3 linked regions of the Chlorobaculum parvum NCIB 8327 genome follow. The protein of the gene in region 1 interacts with the protein of each later gene in a pairwise test. Links are inferred from orthologs where the notes say so. Each region holds a gene or a part of one and is shown in the gene's direction. Other genes may lie near its edges.

Region 1 (3,404 bases):
ACTCCGGATCGGCCTTCTCGTCTGCAATCACCACCACCTCGGACGGCCCGGCGATGCTGTCGATGGAGACGTGGCCGAACACCTGCTTCTTGGCCAGCGCGACATATTTGTTGCCGGGGCCGGTGACGATGTCCACCTTCGGAATCGACGCCGTGCCGTAGGCGAACGCCGCCACGGCCTGCGCCCCGCCAAGGCGGTAAACGCTCGTGATGCCCGCGACCTTCGCTGCGGCGAGAATGTGCGGGTTGACCTTGCCCTCGGCATCACAAGGCGTGGTCATGTAGATTTCATCGACGCCAGCCACCTGCGCGGGCGCGGCGTTCATCAGCACCGACGACGGGTAGGCCGCCTTGCCGCCCGGTACGTAGAGCAGCGCTTTCTCCATCGGCGTCACGCGCTGGCCGAGAATCACTCCCCCCTTCTGCTCGTAGAAAAAACTTTTCTCCGCCTCGTTACGATGAAACGCCGTGATATTGGCATACGCCTCTTCGAGGATCGAGATGAACTCCGGATCTGACTCCGCGTAGGCAGCATCGATCTCCTCCTGCGGCACCATCATGCTTTCGAGCCGAACCCCCTGAAAGCGCTCGGTGTAGTCGAGGATAGCTTTGTCGCCCTCGGTTCTGACCCGATGCAGAATCTCATCGACCGTCTTCTGCGCTTCGGGATCAAACGATACCGTCCGGTTGAGTTGTTCTTTGAGGGCGGCTTCGTCCTGAGGAAAAGTATAGATCGTTAGCACGGCTGATTCGATGATTTTTTGTGATAGCCCCGCTTGAGGAGCGTTATTCTTTGGCCTGTAATGTAATCAATACCCGCTTGAAACGAAACAGCCGAACACGACGACCCCGGCAGCGGAGGGCTTGAAGAGCGCATCAAAAAGAGGCTCGCACGACCAATGATTTCATTTGAAAAAAAGGTTCCTTTAAGTACTTTTAGAATTCATTTGAAACCCTTGGAATCCAGCCTGAAGAGTACCGCGAAAACGTACCTTGATGTGGGGCGCCATTCCGACCGCTGTCGGAGCAACGCTGCAATCGGGTCGCACAGCAATTTTTTCAACGTGCTCAGAAAAAAGCTCTTTTCAAGCCTCTATGCACCATACCAAGATCTTTACTCATCATGAGCTTTTTCGGTAACCTGTTCAGAGACATCGCCATCGATCTCGGAACAGCCAACACTCTCATTTTCATCCGCAACAAGGGCGTCGTGCTCAACGAGCCGTCCATCGTCGCCCGCGACCGCAATACCGGCAAAGTCGTCGCCATCGGCCACGACGCCTTGCTGATGCACGAAAAAACGCACCCCGGCATCGTCACCATCAAGCCGCTGGCCAACGGCGTCATCGCCGACTACGAGGCAACCGAAGAGCTGATTCGCGGCCTCATCAACAAGACCAAAAAGCAGTTCTCGCTCGGCATCCGCCGCATGGTGATCGGCATTCCGTCCGGCATCACCGAGGTGGAAAAACGGGCCGTGCGCGACTCGGCAGAGCACGTCGGCGCCAAGGAGGTCTATCTGGTGGCCGAACCGATGGCCGCCGCAATCGGCATCGGCATCGACGTCAAGGAGCCGATGGGCAACATGATCGTGGACATTGGTGGCGGGACGACTGAAATCGCGGTGATCTCGCTCGGCGGCATCGCTTCGGGCGAATCGCTGCGCGTGGCAGGCACGGACATCACCAACGCCATCATCCGCCACTTCCGCAAGGCCTACAACCTGGCCATCGGCGAACGCACGGCTGAAGAGGTGAAAATCAGGATCGCATCGGCGTACAAGCTCGACAAGGAGCTGACCATGATGGTGCGTGGCCGCAACCTGGTGACCGCCCTGCCGGAGGAACGCGAAATCAACTCCGCAACCATCCGCGAAGCGATCGCGACTCCGATCAGCCAAATCATCACCTCGGTCAAGAAGAGCCTTGAGGTCACCAAGCCGGAGCTTTCGGCGGACATCCTCGACCGCGGTTTGTTCCTTGCGGGTGGCGGCGCGTTGATCAAAGGGCTGGACAAGAAGATCAACGAGGAGACCAAGCTGATGGTGCACATCAGCGAAGACCCGCTGACCGCCGTGGCGCGCGGCACCGGCGCAGTGCTCGAAGATCTGGAGAACTACCGCTCGGTGCTGCTCTCGACCAAGCGTTACTGAGCTTTGCGCTCGCGGGCTTCGTCAATCAGCCTGCGATAAAACGCTTCGTACTCTTGAACCTTCAGGGCGGTCTCGAACCGCCCTGCCTGGTTTACGGCCGCGTCCGAAAAGCGCTGCCAGACGGCATCGTCTTTGAGAATTGAAATCGCGCTGCGGCTCATGCCTTCGATGTCGCCGTGGTCGTGCAGATAGCCGTCAATCCCCTGCCGCACGAATTCCGGGAATCCGCCCGCATCGGTCACCACCACCGGCACCCCGCATGCCATCGCTTCGAGCGCCGCAAGTCCGAACGACTCGACGTTGCTCGGCATCAGCATCAGGTCGGCAATGGAGAGCAGCGGCACGATGTCGTCGAGCTTGCCGAGGAACCGCACCTTGCTGCCAAGCCCGTTGCGCCGCACCCAGGTCTCCGCCTCGCTGCGATCCGGCCCGTCGCCCACCAGCAGCAGCGTTGCCTCAACGTCACGCTGAATGCGCTCGAACACCGCCAGCACATCCATGATGCGCTTGACCGGACGGAAATTCGAGATGTGAATCACCACCTTGCCGCCGTCCAGGCCGAGCATCTGCTTCGGGCGATTATCATCGAGACGCTTGAACAGCGCCGTATCGACAAAGTTGTGAATCACCTCGATAGGCTTGCGCGGGTCGAACATCTTGATGGTCTCGTCGCGCAGATAGCCAGACACGGCGCTGATGCCGTCCGACTTGTTGATCGCCAACCGCACCGCATCTTTCATGCTCTTGTCGGCACCGACGATGGTAATGTCCGTGCCGTGCAGCGTGGTGGCAATCCGGAAGCACTGCGACTCCGGGCATCGCTCTTCCAGCATCTGGCGAGCCAGCACGGCGCTGATGGCATGGGGAATCGCGTAATGGGCGTGCACCACATCCAGCTCTTCGTAGTACGCGACCTCAGCGATTTTGGAGGCCAGCGCCAGCGAGTAGAACGGACTCTCGAACAGCGGATAGTGCATCGCCTCCACCTCGTGGCAGAAGATGTTCTTGGAATAGAGCCCGAGCCTGAACGGGGCTGCCTGGCTGAAAAAGTGCACCGTGTGGCCTTTCGTGGCCAGCGCCTTCCCCAACTCGGTCGCCACTGCCCCGCTACCGCCGTAGGTATGATGACAGGAAATCCCGATTTTCATAATTGGTAAATCGAATTACTACAATGATCTATGCTCGAAAGTACGAAAATCGGAGGAGAGTTGAAGAGGTGATATACAAGGACGATAAGTGATTTTACATTTATT
Region 2 (2,838 bases), 680 kb from region 1 along the record:
AGCGCCGACCGGCAGCACTGCTTGTCGAGGGTGAGCATTACCGCGTTATCGATACTGAAGGGTTCGTGCTTCCCGATGAAGGGGTTTCGAGCCGCTTTCACCGTCTGGTGAAGGTGTCGGGTGCCGGGCGTCTTGGCTCAGCCCCCGGCAGAGGTGTGAATCGCCTGAATGAGGGTGATCGCCAACTGCTGTTCGTCTTGATTGATGCGTTTGCTGCAGCACCTCATGCGGGCCTGCTGCTTTCGGAAATTCATCTCGCGCCAGACAACCGTACCTGGTTTTCCGTAGCTGGTTCTCCCATTCGGTTTGTTGTCGGCAATGCGGGGAATTTCAAGGAAAAATTGAAAAAATTCGAGATATTCTGGCAACAGGTTGTAGCCAAAAAAGGTATAGATTGTTACGAGTCGGTCGATCTTCGTTTCCGGGACAGGGTGTTCGCCAGCGAACCGGAGTCTGAGGCAGAGCCTGCAGCGCCATAGACCCCGCCCGCATTATCGGAAGGCGCTCGACATACCGATGAACTTCAGGGATTCTCTCTTCATTTTCGTGAGAAGCCTGAGCCCAAGGTGGATGGCACGAAGAGCCCTGAGCGTACCCGACTTGTCCTGACTAACGCGGTTATCGTGTTTTGGAACAAAGCAATAGCGATGCCCAACATTGAACATAGAACGCCTCATGCTCAAGAGCAATATTGTAATCGGTCTCGATATAGGTACTACCAAGGTTTGCGTCGTTGTCGCGGAAAAGGATGATCTCGGCAAGCTCAACGTTCTCGGCAAGGGGCGCGCCAACTCCGAGGGGTTGCAGCGGGCCACAGTCGTTAACATCAACAAAACCGTCGATGCCATCAGCAAGGCGGTAGCCGATGCCGAGCGCGAGTCCTCAATCAAAATCAAAGGCGTGAATGTCGGTATTTCCGGCGCGCATGTCCACTGCATCTACAGTAACTCCGAAGTCAGCGTCAACCAGTCGGGCATCGTCAACGAGTCCGATGTGCGGCGCTTCCTCGAAAAGGCCAAGACCAACATCCGCTATCTCGACATCGACCACGAAATCATCCACGTTATTCCGCAGGAGTTCATCGTCGATGACCAGGAGGGGGTGCTCGATCCGATCGGCATGGCCGGTATGATCATGCGCGGCAGCGCCTATATCGTTGTCGGGCTTCGCACCAAGATCCGCAACATCAAGCAGTGTATCGAGAAGGCGGGCCTCGAAGTCAATGCCATGACCTTCGAGCCGGTCGCTTCAGGGCTGGCCGTGATGAAGGAGAGTGAGAAGCGGAGCGGTACGGTGGTGATCGACATCGGCGGTGGCACGACCGAGGTTGCCATCTACATCGACGGCGCGATCCGCTACTCCGAGGTGATCAAGGTGGCCGCCAACGACGTGACGCACGATGTGGCCTTCGGCGTCAAGGCGCTCAACGACGTGGCCGAAGATGTCAAGATCCGCTACGGCTGCGCCTGGACGAAGCTGCTCGAAGAGGATGAGGAAATTACGATCGATGGCATCGAGGGACGGCCACGCAAATCCTTGCCGAAAAGTTCGCTCACGGTCATTATCGAAGCGCGCATGATGGAGATTTTCGAGCTTGTGCGCGACATCATCAAGCGCTCGGGCTACTACGAGTATCTGAACGCGGGAGCGATCATCACCGGCGGGGGCTCGCTTTTGCCGGGCACCGTGGAGCTGGCCAGGGATATTCTTGGCCTCGATGTGCGTACCGGCTATCCCGAAGGGGTGTCTGGCGGCATCAAGGATGCGGTCAACAATCCGATGTATGCAACCGTCATGGGGCTGGTGGCTCATTCGCTCGAAAACAGTCTGTATCAGGAGCACGGTATGGCCGAGCCTTCGTCTGCCGGTCAGCAAGCGGCAGCTTGCGATTTACCGCAGTCAGATTCGGCGGCCGCAGGGGCCGACCCTTCTCAGGAGTCGCAACAACCTGCGGGCAACAAGTTTGTCGATCGGCTCAAGAAGTTCTGGGATCAGTTATAGTCAGCATAGAATGCATCCTGCAGTGGCAGGATAAACAAGGGATAGAATAGTATGGCATTTGAACTCGATCCGGGCCTGTTCGACGCCGATCAGGGCAGCGGAGTCAACATCAAGATTGTCGGTGTCGGCGGTTGCGGCGGCAACGCGGTCAACAACATGATTGACAGGAAGATCAGCGGCACCGAATTCGTTGTCTTCAATACCGACCGGCAGGCGCTTCTGAACTCGAAAGCCCCGGTACGGGTGCAGATAGGCAAGAAGGCAACCAACGGGCTCGGCGCAGGAGCCGACCCGGGTAAAGGTCGGCTGGCTGCCGAGGACGACCGTGAACTGATCGCGACCCAACTTCGCGGCGCGGATCTGGTCTTTATCGCCGCGGGCATGGGCAAGGGCACCGGCACCGGCGCGGCCCCGATCGTGGCCTCTATCGCCCGCAACATGGGCATTCTCACCATCGGTGTGGTTACCCGCCCGTTCAGCTTCGAGGGGCAGATCAAGGCACGCATCGCTGATGGGGGAATCACCGAGCTGCGCAAGTATATCGATACGCTCATCATCGTCGAAAACGAGAAAATCCTGAGCATCGCCGATGAAGGGGTCAGCGCTACCGAGGCCTACAACATGGCCAACGACGTGCTGTTCCGTGCGGTCAAGGGCATTGCCGATATCATCACCCACCACGGACACGTCAATGTTGATTTTGCCGATGTCCGCAGCATCATGCAGAGCGCGGGAGATGCGGTCATGGGCTCGGCAGCTGCTGCCGGAGAGCGTCGCGCCCTGAAGGCTGCATCGGATGCCGTCACCAGCCCGCTGATGGAGGGGGTCGCGATGCGC
Region 3 (2,942 bases), 680 kb from region 1 along the record:
GGCCGTGATGAAGGAGAGTGAGAAGCGGAGCGGTACGGTGGTGATCGACATCGGCGGTGGCACGACCGAGGTTGCCATCTACATCGACGGCGCGATCCGCTACTCCGAGGTGATCAAGGTGGCCGCCAACGACGTGACGCACGATGTGGCCTTCGGCGTCAAGGCGCTCAACGACGTGGCCGAAGATGTCAAGATCCGCTACGGCTGCGCCTGGACGAAGCTGCTCGAAGAGGATGAGGAAATTACGATCGATGGCATCGAGGGACGGCCACGCAAATCCTTGCCGAAAAGTTCGCTCACGGTCATTATCGAAGCGCGCATGATGGAGATTTTCGAGCTTGTGCGCGACATCATCAAGCGCTCGGGCTACTACGAGTATCTGAACGCGGGAGCGATCATCACCGGCGGGGGCTCGCTTTTGCCGGGCACCGTGGAGCTGGCCAGGGATATTCTTGGCCTCGATGTGCGTACCGGCTATCCCGAAGGGGTGTCTGGCGGCATCAAGGATGCGGTCAACAATCCGATGTATGCAACCGTCATGGGGCTGGTGGCTCATTCGCTCGAAAACAGTCTGTATCAGGAGCACGGTATGGCCGAGCCTTCGTCTGCCGGTCAGCAAGCGGCAGCTTGCGATTTACCGCAGTCAGATTCGGCGGCCGCAGGGGCCGACCCTTCTCAGGAGTCGCAACAACCTGCGGGCAACAAGTTTGTCGATCGGCTCAAGAAGTTCTGGGATCAGTTATAGTCAGCATAGAATGCATCCTGCAGTGGCAGGATAAACAAGGGATAGAATAGTATGGCATTTGAACTCGATCCGGGCCTGTTCGACGCCGATCAGGGCAGCGGAGTCAACATCAAGATTGTCGGTGTCGGCGGTTGCGGCGGCAACGCGGTCAACAACATGATTGACAGGAAGATCAGCGGCACCGAATTCGTTGTCTTCAATACCGACCGGCAGGCGCTTCTGAACTCGAAAGCCCCGGTACGGGTGCAGATAGGCAAGAAGGCAACCAACGGGCTCGGCGCAGGAGCCGACCCGGGTAAAGGTCGGCTGGCTGCCGAGGACGACCGTGAACTGATCGCGACCCAACTTCGCGGCGCGGATCTGGTCTTTATCGCCGCGGGCATGGGCAAGGGCACCGGCACCGGCGCGGCCCCGATCGTGGCCTCTATCGCCCGCAACATGGGCATTCTCACCATCGGTGTGGTTACCCGCCCGTTCAGCTTCGAGGGGCAGATCAAGGCACGCATCGCTGATGGGGGAATCACCGAGCTGCGCAAGTATATCGATACGCTCATCATCGTCGAAAACGAGAAAATCCTGAGCATCGCCGATGAAGGGGTCAGCGCTACCGAGGCCTACAACATGGCCAACGACGTGCTGTTCCGTGCGGTCAAGGGCATTGCCGATATCATCACCCACCACGGACACGTCAATGTTGATTTTGCCGATGTCCGCAGCATCATGCAGAGCGCGGGAGATGCGGTCATGGGCTCGGCAGCTGCTGCCGGAGAGCGTCGCGCCCTGAAGGCTGCATCGGATGCCGTCACCAGCCCGCTGATGGAGGGGGTCGCGATGCGCGGCGCCAAGGGGGTGCTGGTGAACATCACCGGCGACGTGACCATGCGCGACATTGCCGAGGCCATGAACTACATCGAGGAGCAGGTCGGTAGCGAGGCAAAAATCATCAACGGCTACGTCGACGAACCGCAGGTTAGCGGTGAGATTCGCGTGACGGTGATCGTCACCGGTTTCAAAAGAGTGGAGCCGTCACATGAGCAGCAGCCATCGGCGCCTGGCCGAAAGGAGGCTTCGGTGCCCAAGCCGCCGTCGGCGCAGGGGTTTGGCCGCCCGACCCATCCGGCCGCCGTCGGGATGCCCGAACAGGCGGTTGAAGATCGCAAAATTCCGGCCTATATCCGCAGAAACCTCTCCATTACGGAGCCTTTCGACATCGGCCGTACCGGGGAATCTTCGGAAAGCAAGGCGCCGTTTACGCCCGAAAGCGGCGATAACGAACAGATTGAGAAAGGTTCGACCGATACCCCGGCCTATCTGCGCCGGAAAAACAACTCTCCCCTGCCGTAAGGCATACCGGGAAAAGGGCGAGGCCGCTTTTCCCGGCCCTACCCTGAAACCATTGTTTTCTCATTCGTTTCAGAAGCAAGGCGTTCATTAAAACATTTCCGGGGCATCCGCCTTTTCGTAGCCGCGTCAGGCTGGCCGAGGAGCGGAATGCCCGCAACCAGTTCAACAAGGAGAGTGCGTTTATGTCCTACCGGACAATATCTGCCGAAGAGGCCGTCATGGCGATCAAATCGGGCGACCGAGTGTTCATTCATACCGCGGCCGCAACGCCGCAGCGACTGGTCGCCGCGATGGTTGGCCGGGCCGATGAGTTGCGTGACGTCGAGATCGTCAGTCTGCACACCGAGGGCGACGCGGCCTACGTCAGGCCCGAGTACCAGCAAAGCTTCAGGCTCAACGCCTTTTTCGTTGGCCGGAACGTTCGTTCTTCCGTGCAGTGTGGCTATGCCGACGCGATTCCGATTTTCCTGAGCGACGTGCCTGCGCTGTTCTACGACAACGTCATGCCGCTCGATGTGGCGCTGGTGCACGTCTCCCCGCCCGATCGGCACGGTTACTGCTCGCTCGGTGTGTCAGTCGATGCGGCCAGGGCCGCCGTGCACACCGCTAAACACGTCATTGCGCAGATCAACCCCCACATGCCGCGCACGCACGGCGAAGGGCTGCTGCACGTCAGCAAGATTCACGCGCTGGTCGAGGTTGAGGATCCGCTGCCGGAGATTCCTCCGCACGAACTGACCGACGTCGAGCGCCAGATCGGCCAGCACATCGCCTCGATTGTCGAGGACGGTGCGACTCTGCAGATGGGCATCGGCGCGATTCCCGACGCGACGCTTGCCGCGCTGACGAACCA

Evidence for each region.
Region 2: the proteins of mreB (region 1) and ftsA interact in binary tests that used the Escherichia coli proteins (3 or more experiments, as listed by UniProt). The link is inferred for Chlorobaculum parvum NCIB 8327 from one-to-one orthologs.
Region 3: the proteins of mreB (region 1) and ftsZ interact in binary tests that used the Escherichia coli proteins (3 or more experiments, as listed by UniProt). The link is inferred for Chlorobaculum parvum NCIB 8327 from one-to-one orthologs.

What each region holds. Positions count from the first base shown.
Region 1 is NC_011027.1:1,575,432-1,578,835, forward strand. Bases 269-3,136 are described here. They hold mreB (rod shape-determining protein), read left to right. Parts: upstream 269-1,122; coding sequence 1,123-2,151; downstream 2,152-3,136. Other genes in these bases: hisD (histidinol dehydrogenase), read right to left, coding at 269-742; bshA (N-acetyl-alpha-D-glucosaminyl L-malate synthase BshA), read right to left, coding at 2,145-3,136. In the rest of the region: more of hisD, read right to left, coding at 1-268; more of bshA, read right to left, coding at 3,137-3,299. UniProt on the Escherichia coli protein: Forms membrane-associated dynamic filaments that are essential for cell shape determination. Acts by regulating cell wall synthesis and cell elongation, and thus cell shape.
Region 2 is NC_011027.1:2,260,648-2,263,485, reverse strand. It holds ftsA (cell division protein FtsA), read left to right. Parts: upstream 1-675; coding sequence 676-2,001; downstream 2,002-2,838. Other genes in the region: ftsZ (cell division protein FtsZ), read left to right, coding at 2,053-2,838; CPAR_RS10450 (cell division protein FtsQ/DivIB), read left to right, coding at 1-479. UniProt on the Escherichia coli protein: Essential cell division protein that assists in the assembly of the Z ring. May serve as the principal membrane anchor for the Z ring.
Region 3 is NC_011027.1:2,259,288-2,262,229, reverse strand. It holds ftsZ (cell division protein FtsZ), read left to right. Parts: upstream 1-796; coding sequence 797-2,089; downstream 2,090-2,942. Other genes in the region: CPAR_RS10430 (acetyl-CoA hydrolase/transferase family protein), read left to right, coding at 2,272-2,942; ftsA (cell division protein FtsA), read left to right, coding at 1-745. UniProt on the Escherichia coli protein: Essential cell division protein that forms a contractile ring structure (Z ring) at the future cell division site. The regulation of the ring assembly controls the timing and the location of cell division.